DNA from 2 places in the Azospirillum aestuarii genome. Region 1 is predicted to be linked to the other one. Evidence: predicted binding sites of a transcription regulator. Region 1 holds the regulator's gene; the other holds the start of a gene.
The links. Region 1 encodes LexA, which represses DNA repair genes until DNA is damaged. Its sites were predicted from a motif close to ATGTTCTANTTTGGTTC; they were not measured.

Region 1 (5,631 bases):
AGCAGATAGTTGCGGATCGCCTCCGGCAGGTAGCCCATGTCGCGGTAGGCGTCGACGCCGAGCGCGCCGTGGCGCTTCGACAGCTTGGCGCCGTCCGGCCCGTGGATCAGCGGGATGTGGCCGAACTCCGGCAGGTCCCAGCCCATCGCGTTGTAGATCTGGATCTGGCGGAAGGTGTTGGTCAGATGGTCGTCGCCGCGGATGACGTGGGTCACGCCCATGTCGTGGTCATCCACCACCACGGCGAGCAGATAGGTCGGGGTGCCGTCGGCGCGCAGCAGGATCAGGTCATCGAGCTGGGCATTCTGCACCGTCACCTCGCCCTGGACGCGGTCCTTCAGGACCGTCTCGCCCTCCTGCGGGGCCTTCAGGCGGATCACCGGCTTCACGCCCGCGGGCGCCTCCGAGGGGTCGCGGTCGCGCCAGCGCCCATCGTAGCGGACCGGCTGGCCCGCCGCCTTCTGGGCGGCGCGCATCTCCTCCAGCTCCTCGGGGCTCGCGTAGCAGTGGTAGGCGCGGCCTGCGGCCAGCATCTGCTGCGCCACCTCGGCGTGGCGGTCCTTGCGGGCGAACTGGCTGACCGCATCGCCGTCCCAGTCGAGGCCGAGCCAGGACAGGCCGTCGAGGATGGCGTCCACCGCGGCGTCCGTCGAGCGCTGGCGGTCGGTGTCCTCGATGCGCAACAGGTACGTGCCGCCGTGGTGGCGGGCGTACAGCCAGTTGAACAGCGCGGTGCGGGCACCGCCGATGTGGAGAAAGCCGGTGGGCGACGGGGCGAAACGGGTGACGACGGTCATGGGTGGCTCAATTCCGGGTTCGGCGCTGCTACAGTGCTGCTGCGGCCGTGCTGCGGCTGCTGCGCTGCGACTGCGGTGGTGCGGTGGTGTAACACATTAACGGCGCCGGAGGCATTTGCCTTGCGCGCATAGGCGACAGTATGGCCCACGGGGTTGAAGAGGGCGTGGCCGGGGGGCTGGCGGCGGAGGGCGAGGACGGCGGCGCCGATCCAGCCCGTCGCGGCGTCGCCGCGCGCCTTCCCACAGCGGCACTGGAATGCTTCGCCGCGGAGCGGGAGCGCTGGGCGCTGTGGCTGCCCGTGGGGACCGGGGCGGGCGTGGCGCTGTATTTTGGTCTGCCCGCCGAGCCGTCGCTCTGGCTGGGGCCGGGTACCGTGGCCGCCTGCCTGCCTTTGCTGTGGCTGGTCCGGCGGCGTCTGGCGCCGGTCGTCCTGCTGCTGGGCCTGCTGAGCGTCGCGCTTGGCTTCGCGGCGGCGCAAATGCACGGCGTGGCGGCAGACGCACCCATGCTGACGCGACAACTCGGGCCGGTGCAGGTGACCGGGCGGGTGCTGGCGGTCGAGCGGCAGCCCACCGGAACGCGGTTGATGATCGGGGAGCCGACGGTGGACCGGCTGGCCCTGGAGGCGACGCCGGCGCGGGTCCGCCTGCATCTGCCGGCCAAGGTGGCGCCGCCGGAGGCCGGGACGGTGGTCCGGCTTCGCGCCATGCTCCACCCGCCGGCCGCTCCGGCGGAGCCGGGAGCCTTCGACCTGCAGCGGCGCGCCTATTTCGAAGGCTTCGGCGCGGTCGGCTTCGTCATGGGGACACCCGTCGCGCAGGAGGCGCCACCGCCCGGCGGCTGGCGCCGGGTAACGGTGGCCTTCGAGCAGGCCCGCGCCGCCATCGCCGAGCGGGTGCGCGCCGTCGTGGCCGATCCCGCGGAGGCCAGCGTCACCGCCGCCCTGCTGAACGGCGACGCGGCGGCGATTCCCGGGCCGATGATGGACGCCTTCCGCGACAGCGGTCTGGCGCATCTCCTGTCGATCTCCGGCCTGCATGTGGGGATCGCCGCGGGGATCGTCTTCTGGGTGGTGCGGGCGCTGCTGGCGCTGGTTCCCTGGGTCGCGCTGCGCTGGCCGATCAAGAAGATCGCGGCGTTGGCCGGCATCCTGTCGGCGATCCTCTACACGCTGCTGGTGGGGGCGCCCTTGCCGACGCTGCGGTCGGTTCTGATGACCGGCCTCGTCATGGGCGCGGTTATCGCCGACCGGTCGCCGATCAGCATGCGGCTGGTCGCCTTCGCCGGCATCGTCACGGTTCTTTATGACCCGGAGGGGATGCTGGGGCCGAGCTTCCAGATGTCCTTCGCGGCGGTCGTCGCCCTGATCGCCGCCTTCGAACGGTTCACGCCCTGGGCGGTGCGCCAGCGGCGCGAGATGGGCTGGCTCGGCCGAGGAACGATGACGCTGGGCGGAATCGCCTTCTCCAGCGTGGTGGCGACGGTCGCGACGACGCCCTACGGGCTCTACCATTTCCAGCAGGTCGCCTTTTACGGCGTGCTGTCCAACATGGTGGCGATCCCCATCACGACGGTGTGGATCATGCCCTTCAGCCTGCTCTCCTACCTGCTGCTGCCCTTCGGGCTGGAGGGGCCGGCGGTGACGGCGATGAGTTGGGGCGTCCGGCTGGTCATCGAAACGGCGGAGCGGACCGCGGCGCTGCCCGGCGCCACCGCGTTCCTGCCGGCCATGCCGGACGCCGCCATCGCGGCGGTCACGCTGGGCGGGCTGTGGCTGGCCATCTGGACGGGGCGCTGGCGCTGGCTGGGGCTGGCCGCGGTGGTTGGAGGTCTGGTTGCGCCGGTCTTCGCGCCGCGGCCCGACATTCTGGTGTCGGAGGATGGGACGCTGATGGCCGTGCGCAGCGCGGAGGGAATGCTCAGCCTGTCCGCCGCCAGCGACGGGCGGATCGCCAACAGCTGGAGGCGGCGCGACGGCATGGAGAAACCGGAGGAAAAGGCCGGGCAGGATGTCTGGCCGCTCGCCGGGGTGAGCCTGGACGGGCGGCTGCGCTGCGACGCTCTGGGCTGCCTTTATCGCGTGGAGGGAAAGACGGTGGCACTGCTGCGCCAGCCCGACGCCTTGCCGGAGGACTGCGCGATGGCGGATGTGGTGGTGACCGCGGCCCCATCGCGCGGATGCCGGGCGCCGCTGGTCATCGATCGCTGGCGCCTGCGGCGGGAGGGTGCGCACGCCCTTTACCTGTCGGACAAGGGCATCCGGGTGGAGAGCGTCCGCGGCCAGCGGGGGGACCGCCCATGGACGATGGGCGGAAGGCTTCCCGATGGAAGGGCCGGGGGGCGCTGAACCGCCGCCCCGGTGCGTCCTGTGCTCAGTACTTCCGCACCAGGCCGACGAGGCGGCCCTGCACCCGAACCCGGTCGGCGCCGAAGATGCGCGTCTCGTAGGCGGCGTTGGCGGGTTCCAGGGCGACGGTGTTGCCCTTGCGGCGCAGGCGCTTCAGCGTGACCTCGGCGTCGTCGACCAGGGCGACGACGATGGAGCCGTTGTCCGCGCTGTCGCAACGCTGGATGACCACCGTGTCATGATCGAGGATTCCGGCCTCGACCATCGAATCACCGGCCACCTCCAGCGCGTAATGGTCGCCCATGCCGAGCATGGCGGCCGGAATGTCGACGAAGGCGGAACCGTCGCGCAACGCCTCGATGGGCGTGCCGGCGGCGATGCGGCCATAGAGCGGAAGCTGCACCGATTCGGACGCCGGATTCGCCTCCCGCCCCGCGAAGCTGAAGTCGCCCTTGATGACGTTGGGCTGGAACTTGGCGCGCGGCGGCCGGGTCCGGGCATTCTCCAGCCCCTCCGGCAGGCGCAGCACCTCCAGCGCGCGGGCGCGGTGGGGCAGGCGGCGGATGAAGCCGCGCTCCTCCAGCCCCGTGATCAGGCGGTGGATGCCCGACTTGGACTTCAGGTTGAGAGCGTCCTTCATTTCGTCGAAGGAAGGGGACACACCGCCCTGCCCGAGCCGCTCGTTGATGAAAAGCAGCAATTCATGCTGCTTGCGCGTGAGCATTTGTGCCTCCCGACCGGTTCCGCACTAGATATGGAACAAAAGCAAAACGTTCCCTTATGTTCTAGTTTGGTTCTTAACCCCCGTCAAGCCCTACGGATGAAATCAATCGCAAATCGACGGACAGGACTCCAAAGCGATTGCCAAAGGGATTGGGGGTGCGGAATGGATTAAAGCGACAGGACACCGCCGCTCAACGGGATCACCGTCACGCGCTCGCCTGCGGCGGTGGCGGTTGCCTGCGGTTCGCGGACGATCAGCGCGTCGGCCTGGGCCAGCCGGGACATCATCGCACTGTCCTGACGCGGGAAGGGGGTGGCGACAGGCTCGCCATCCGGTCCGGGGGATAGGGTGGCGCGCAGGAAGTCGGTGCGGTCGTCGTTGGCCTTCAGCGGCGCGCCGAGTCGCGCCATGAGCGTGGCGTTCTCGGCGGGCAGCCCCTGGAGATGGCGGAGCAGCGGCACCAGGAACAGCACGGCGGCCACCCCGGTGGACACTGGGTTGCCGGGCAGGCCGAGCAGCGGCACGCCGTTCGCCGTTCCGAAGATCAACGGCTTACCGGGCTTCATCGCGACGCGGTAGAAGTCCAGCGACAGCCCGCCCAGCACGTCGCGGACATGGTCGTGCTCGCCTTGCGAGGCGCCGCCCGTGGTCACCAGCAGGTCGCAGCCGGCCGCCCCGGCGGCCATGGCGGCGAGATGCTCCGGATCGTCCTTGGCCACGCCGAGATTGTGGGCGAGCCCGCCCTGGCTGGTGACCAGCGCGCACAGGCCGAGCGCGTTGGAGCTGACGATCTGGCTCGGCCCCAGCGGATCGCCGGGCAGGGCGATCTCGTCTCCGGTGGCGAGCACGGCGACCCGCGGGCGGCGGTGGACGCGCAGCCAGGGCAGGTTGGCCGCCGCGGCCAGGGCGACGTCACGGGCGGTGAGCAAGCGCCCCTTGGGAAGCACGTCCTCACCCGCGGTGAAGTCCAGACCGGCGGGGCGGATGAAACGGCCCGCGGGCACGGCACGCCCGACGCGCACGCGGTCCCCGGCGTCCTCGCAATCCTCCTGCATCACCACGGCGTCGGCCCCGGCGGGCAGGGGGGCGCCGGTGAAGATGCGCACGGCCTCGCCCGCGCCGACCGTTCCGGCGAAGGCGTGGCCGGCGGCGGACTCGCCGATCCGGCGCAGCGTGACGGGCGCATCCGCCGACGCCGGAACGATGTCGGCGGCGCGGACGGCCCAGCCGTCCATGGCGGCTGCGGCGAAGGGCGGCTGGGTCAGGCGGGCGACGGCGGGTTCCGCCAGGACGCGCCCCAGCGCGTCGGGCAGCGCCACCGTCTCCGCCGGCAGGGCGGTGAAGGCGGCGAGGATGCGGGCGCGGGCCTCCCCGACCGAGATCATCGCGCCGGGCGCCATCAGACCGCGCTCCCCCAGTCGCCGCTCTTGCCGCCGGCCTTGTGGAGCAGTTTCACCTCGGTGATGGTCATGCCGCGGTCCACCGCCTTGCACATGTCGTAGACGGTCAACGCGGCGACCGACACGGCGGTCAGCGCCTCCATCTCCACACCGGTCTGCCCCCTGAGTTTGCAGGTGGCGGTGATGTCCACGGAGTTGCGCTCGGGGTCGCAGGTCAGGTCCACCTTGACCGAGGTCAGCATCAGCGGATGGCACAGCGGGATCAGGTCCGGCGTGCGCTTGGCCCCCATGATGCCGGCCAGCCGGGCCACCGACAGCACGTCGCCCTTCTTGACGCCGCCCTGCAAGATGAGCGCCAGCGT
Region 2 (5,631 bases), on a different contig from region 1:
CAGTTCCGCCGGGCCGAGGTCGTTGGCCGGGGTGTTCACGAGGTCGCGCAGCAGGTAGGTCGCGGTGGCGGTGCGCTGCACCTCGCCCTGGTCGGCGTGCTTGGGCCAGACGAGGTTGGCGAAGACCTTGTCCGACGCCTTGTAGCGCCCGAAGCGGTAGCTGCCGAGCGCCCAGCCCAGCGCCAGACGGGTCGCGGCGCGGCGGTCGAGCGCGGCGTCCACCGCCTCGTCCAGCCGGTAGTTCCCCGGCGGCAGGCCGGCGGGCAGGCCGGCGAGGCCCCACAGGTCGTCCAGCGCCGACACGCCGGCCAGCACGCGGGCGATCGCCCCGCCCTCCCCCGGCAGGAAGGCCGTCGAACCGGCCTCCGCCGTGAAGTTCACGGCCTTCACCCAAGCCGCGGTGGCGGGCGGCTGACCCTCCAGCCACGTGGCGAGGCCGGCCTTGTTCAGCGGGGTGATGGTCACGGTGCCGGGGCCGGCCGTGGCGAGCAGGGTGGCGAGCAAGGTGGGCGTCCTTCGTCAGGAAACGGAAACAGTGATGGAAAGCATGGCGCGCCGGGGCGTCCCTGAAAAGGGGGATTGCGTTCGACAGGCCCTCTCCCGCGGGAGAGGGCTGGGCTTGCCGCAAGGTCGCGAGGCAGGCATGCTCCGCCTCCCCCTCCCTTCGCGACCGAGGCGCACCCATGGACGACCTGACGCTGGTCATCGGCAACAAGGCTTTCTCATCCTGGTCCCTGCGGCCCTGGCTGACGTTGAAGCGGACGGGCCGGCCGTTCCGGGAGATCGTCATCCCGCTGCGCCAGCCCGACACCGCGGCCCGCATCGCGGAGCATTCGCCCTCGGGCCGGGTGCCCTGCCTGCGGCACGGCGACCGGGTGATCTGGGATTCGTTGGCGATCTGCGAGTATCTGGCGGAGTCCTTCCCCGAGGCCGCCCTCTGGCCGGCGGACGCCCATACCCGCGCCGTGGCGCGTTCGGTCTCGGCGGAGATGCATTCGGGCTTCGCCGCTCTGCGCACCCACATGTCCATGGACCTCAAGGCGTTCCGCCCCGGCGTGGGCCGCAACGCCGAGAGCGAGGCCGACATCGCCCGCGTCTTCGCCCTGTGGCGCGACGCACGGTCCCGCTTCGGGGCGGGTGGCCCCTTCCTGTTCGGCGGCTTCTCCATCGCCGACGCCATGTACGCGCCGGTGGTGACGCGCCTCATCACCTACGGGGTGGAGATGGACGGGCTGTGCGGCGCCTACGCGCGGGCGGTGATGGAACTGCCGGCCATGGCGGAGTGGGTGGCGGCCGCCGAGGCGGAGCCGTGGGACCTCTACGCCGACGAACGGACCATCTGACGCGCGGAAGGGATCAGGGCGTCGGCCCTCCCGTCGGTTCGTTGGCGGCGTTGCCGATCAGGCCGACCTCGCGGTAATAGCGCTCGGCGCCCGGATGCAGTGGGACCGAGACGTTGGCGACCGCCTTGGTGGCGTCGAAGCTGCGCCCCTTGGGGTGGCCCTCGATCAGCAGGCGGCGGGTGTTCTCGTGCCACAGCGCCTTGGTGACGCCATGGATCAGGGCGGGGTCGCGGTCGGCGCGGACCAGCAGTTCCGCCCCCACCCCCAGCGTGTGAATCTCCGGCACGCCGGGGTAGGTGTCGGCGGGGATGGTCTGGTCCATGTAGAAGCGCTGGCGGATGCGCAGCCGGGCGGCCATCTCGCCGTCCAGCGGGATCAGGCGGATCGGCTCGCGGTTCGCCACGTCGGTGACCGCCGCCACCGGGAAGCCGCCGACCATGAAGAAGGCGTCCAGTTCCTTCTTGGCCAACCGGTCCGCCGCCGTGCCCGGCTTCAGGTAGGCCGGGGGCCGCAACTCCGCCTCCTTCACGCCGAAGGCGTCGAGGATCGCCCGCGCCTCCACCAGCACGCCGGACCCCTCCTCGCCCAGCGAGACGGCCTTGCCCTTCAGGTCGGCCACGCCGTGCAGGTCGCTGTCGGCGCGCACGACGAGCTGGATCGCCTCCGCGTAGAGCATGCCGATGGAGCGCAGCCCCTCGAAGGGTGCCTTGCCGTGGAAGATGCCCGACCCGGTGTAGGCCCAATAGGCGATGTCGGCCTGGGACATTCCGGCCTCGATCGCGCCGGAGCGCAGCAGCTCGATGTTCTCCACCGAGCCGAGCGTGGCCTGCGCCACCGCGATCAGCCCCGGCACGCCGCAGCTTCCCCCGCGGTCGCAGGGGCGGGAGCCGGGCGGGTTGGAGATGGCGTTGGCGATCAGCCCGCCGATCGGGAAATAGGTGCCCGACGTGGTGCCCGTGCCGATCCGGAAATAGCGGATGTCCTGCGCCGCAGCACCCCTTGGCAGAAGGCCGAGCAGAGCGCCTCCCGCGACGCCAGCGAGGACCTGACGGCGGCTGGGAAGACCTTCGGGGGAAAGGCGGGGGTTGGGTCCTGCGCGCGGCACCGGCGGGTCCACCTTTCCTGTTGGCCAGCCGTTCCGGCGGCGTGGGCCATCGGCGGCGTGTTGTTGGACACGCTCTTACAAGAATACCCGCAGCCGGGCTTTTTCAAGGCGTCGGAGGCTTAAAAGACGCCCGCCAGATCAAGAACCCCGGCGAGTGCTACCGCGCCGCCACACATTTGCACCACACGGCCCGACGCCGCCTGCCCCAGCGCCACCGACAGGCCCAACCCGGCGCCGATGACCAGCAGCACGCCGGACGACAGCCCCGCCCAGAACAGCGGCCCGCCCATGTGCACATAGCCGTGGAAGGCCCCCGCCGCGGCGACCGTCAGAACGCCCAGGGCCAACGGCGCCTTCAGCCCGACGGCGACCAGCCCGCCCATCAGGATCAGCGACGCCGACAGTCCTTCCGCGGCGTAGGGCAGCCGAATGCCGATCTGCGCGGCCAGCCCGGCGGCCAGCACCGCGGTCAGCGCCGCCACCGGAAGCTGCCAGACGGAGGCACCGCCGTTCTGCCCGCTCCACAGTCCGATGGCGAGGAAGCCCAGCAAATGCTGAAGCACCCACACGGGCTCGGTCAGGCCGGTGCCGAACGGCCCGGTCACCGTCATCCGCGCCAGCGCGGGCGCGGCCCCGGCGCCGATCAGCAGAAGCGCTAAGAGAACCGCCCGGATCGCCACCATCCCCTACCCCTTTTCCCCAACGTCTTTGCGCAGCACCGGGCCGGTATGGCCGCTGCGCGGGGTGGGGTCAAGTGACCAGAGCCGAGAGCTTTAGAAGCTGGGCATCAGTAACCCAAGGGGCCGGGGCCGTACTGGCGGAGGTCCTGCTGCTTGCGGAGCAGGTCGCGCTGCTGCAGCGGGTCAAGCCGGCCCATGGCGTCGTCGGTGCGCAGCCGGTCGACCTCCGGGCTCATCAGGTCGCGCTTGGCGCGGTCGGTCAGCCCCTGGGTGGAGCCCGGCGCCGGCAGGGCGGGCGTGGCCGGCTGGTCGATGGGCGGCGGCGGCGGTGACGAACTGCCGCGGCGACGGACCGGAGGCGGCTGGTTGGGCGCCTGCGAGGCGTCGGAGAGCTTCTGCGGCGGGGTGGGTGGAGGTTCCGGCGCAGGGGTGGTCGGGCGGACGTTCTCCTCCGCCTGGATCTGGCGGAGCGTCTTCAGCCCGCCGCTTTGTGCGGCCGCCGGCGGCGCCGCCTGGGCCCGCCCCGGCATCTCGTCGTGCACCTCGGTCGCGCAGGCCCCCAGCGCGAGGGCGGCGAGCGCGACGGCGACGGGCAGGAGCGCGGCGGTGGGCGCGGCGGTGGGGCGGATCGGTGTCATACCAACCATGTCGTGCCCCGCGGAGGCGTGACAAGACCCCCTGTCCATCTCCCTCTTCCTGGTCAGGCCGTAAGGAGACTCCCACCCGCCGGCTTTTGCCGCTAGAATGTTCTTGTTTTGTTCGAGATAAAACGGTTTGCGTCCACATCGGCGAAGGGAGGGTTGGGCATGACGGAACGGACGGCGCGGCGCATCCTGTCCCTGTGGCTGCCGCGGCTGCCCACCGACGCCCACAGCCGCCGCCATCCGGCACTGTGCGGCCATCCCCTCGCCGCCATCCTGGCCGAGCGCGGGCGGCTGGCCGTGGCCGCCGTCAACCGCGCCGCGGCGGAGGCCGGGGTGCGGCCCGGCATGAGCCTGGCCGACGCCCGCGCCATCGAACCCGCCCTGGCCGTCTTCGACGCCGAGCCCGAGTCGGACGCCCGCCTGCTGGAACGGATCGCCGGCTGGTGCACACGCTACACCCCCTGGACCACCCCGGACGGCCCCGATGGGGTGGCGCTGGACATCACCGGCTGCGCCCACCTGTTCGGCGGGGAGGAAGCCATGGCCGCCGACCTGACCGCCCGCCTGACCGCGGCGGGCTTCGAGTCGCGGCTGGCGGTGGCGGACACGCCCGCGGCGGCCTGGGCGCTGGCGCGGTTCGGTAGGAAGGCCCCCACCCTCCCGCTTCGCGGGTCCCTCCCTTCCCCGCTCCGCAGGGGAGGGATAGATAGCTCCCTCCCCTGCGGAGTGGGGAAGGGTCGGGGTGGGGGCAACCGGGCCGACACCCTCCTCTCTCCCCTCCCCGTCGCCGCGCTGCGCCTGCCGCCCGCCACGGTGGACGGGCTGGCCGCGGTGGGCTTGCGGCGGATCGGGGACCTGCACGCCGTCCCCCGCGCCACGCTGGCCGCCCGTTTCGGGCCGGAACTGCTGCGACGGCTCGACCAAGCCTATGGACGGCTGGACGAGCCGCTGTCGCCCCGCCTGCCGGTGCCGCCGCACAGCGTCCGCCTCGCCCTGCCCGAGCCGCTCACCACCGCCGAGGCCATCGCCGAGGCGCTGCGCCGCCTGCTGGCCACCCTCTGCGCCGGGCTGGAGAAGAGCGGAGAGGGCGCCCGCCGCCTGCGGCTGGAGCTGCACCGGGTGGACCGCCGGCTGGAGGACGCGCCCCAGACGCTGGCCATCGGCACCGGCCACCCGGTGCGCCGCCCGGACGCGCTGATGCGGCTGTTCGCCCAGAAGCTCGACCGGGTGGAGCCCGGCCCCGGCCTGGAGCTGATGGTGCTGTCGGCCACCGAGGCCGGTCCGCTCGCCGCCGCGCAGGCCGCGCTGGATGGCGGGATAGATGGGCAGCCGGAACTGGGCGAGCTGATGGACCGGCTGGCCAACCGGCTGGGGGCGCGGGCGGTGCTGCGGCTGGTCCCGCGGCAAAGCTGGCTGCCGGAGCGCAGCGTGGCCCCCGCCTCGGCCTTCGCGGATGCCCCCGGCGGTTCCCTGTGGCCCGCTGACCGCCCGCGCCCGGTGCGGCTGCTCGCCCCGCCGGAGCCCATCGAGGCCATGGCCCTGGTTCCCGACGACCCGCCGGTGATGTTCCGCTGGCGCGGCACCCAGCACCGTATCCGCCTTGCCGACGGGCCGGAGCGGATCGCGGCCGAGTGGTGGCGGAGCGACGGCGAGCCCCGCGACTATTACCGCGTCGAGGACGAGGCCGGCCGCCGCTTCTGGGTCTTCCGCCAGGGGCTGTACCGGCCCGGCGTGGTGGCGCCGTGGTTCCTGCACGGCTTCTTCGGGTGACGGGGCCGTCATGACCCCCTACGCCGAACTCCAGGTCTCCACCAGCTTCACCTTCCTGGAGGGCGCGTCCCACCCGGACGAGCTGGCGC

Region 2: JJL56_RS10090 (Y-family DNA polymerase) is a predicted target of LexA. The motif match lies at 3,873-3,889, and genes of this name have one in related genera.

Annotation. Positions count from the first base shown of each region.
Region 1 covers NZ_JAEPIV010000006.1:19,387-25,017, reverse strand. Annotated here, with positions in the region: gene gltX (glutamate--tRNA ligase) at 1-797, opposite strand, end outside; gene JJL56_RS13700 (ComEC/Rec2 family competence protein) at 938-3,145, shown strand; gene lexA (transcriptional repressor LexA) at 3,171-3,869, opposite strand; gene JJL56_RS13690 (molybdopterin molybdotransferase MoeA) at 4,037-5,254, opposite strand; gene moaC (cyclic pyranopterin monophosphate synthase MoaC) at 5,269-5,631, opposite strand, start outside.
Region 2 covers NZ_JAEPIV010000003.1:154,533-160,163, forward strand. Annotated here, with positions in the region: gene JJL56_RS10065 (leucyl aminopeptidase family protein) at 1-504, opposite strand, end outside; gene JJL56_RS10070 (glutathione S-transferase family protein) at 684-1,343, shown strand; gene JJL56_RS10075 (TAXI family TRAP transporter solute-binding subunit) at 1,357-2,448, opposite strand; gene JJL56_RS10080 (HupE/UreJ family protein) at 2,568-3,131, opposite strand; gene JJL56_RS10085 (hypothetical protein) at 3,236-3,766, opposite strand; gene JJL56_RS10090 (Y-family DNA polymerase) at 3,935-5,542, shown strand; gene JJL56_RS10095 (error-prone DNA polymerase) at 5,553-5,631, shown strand, end outside.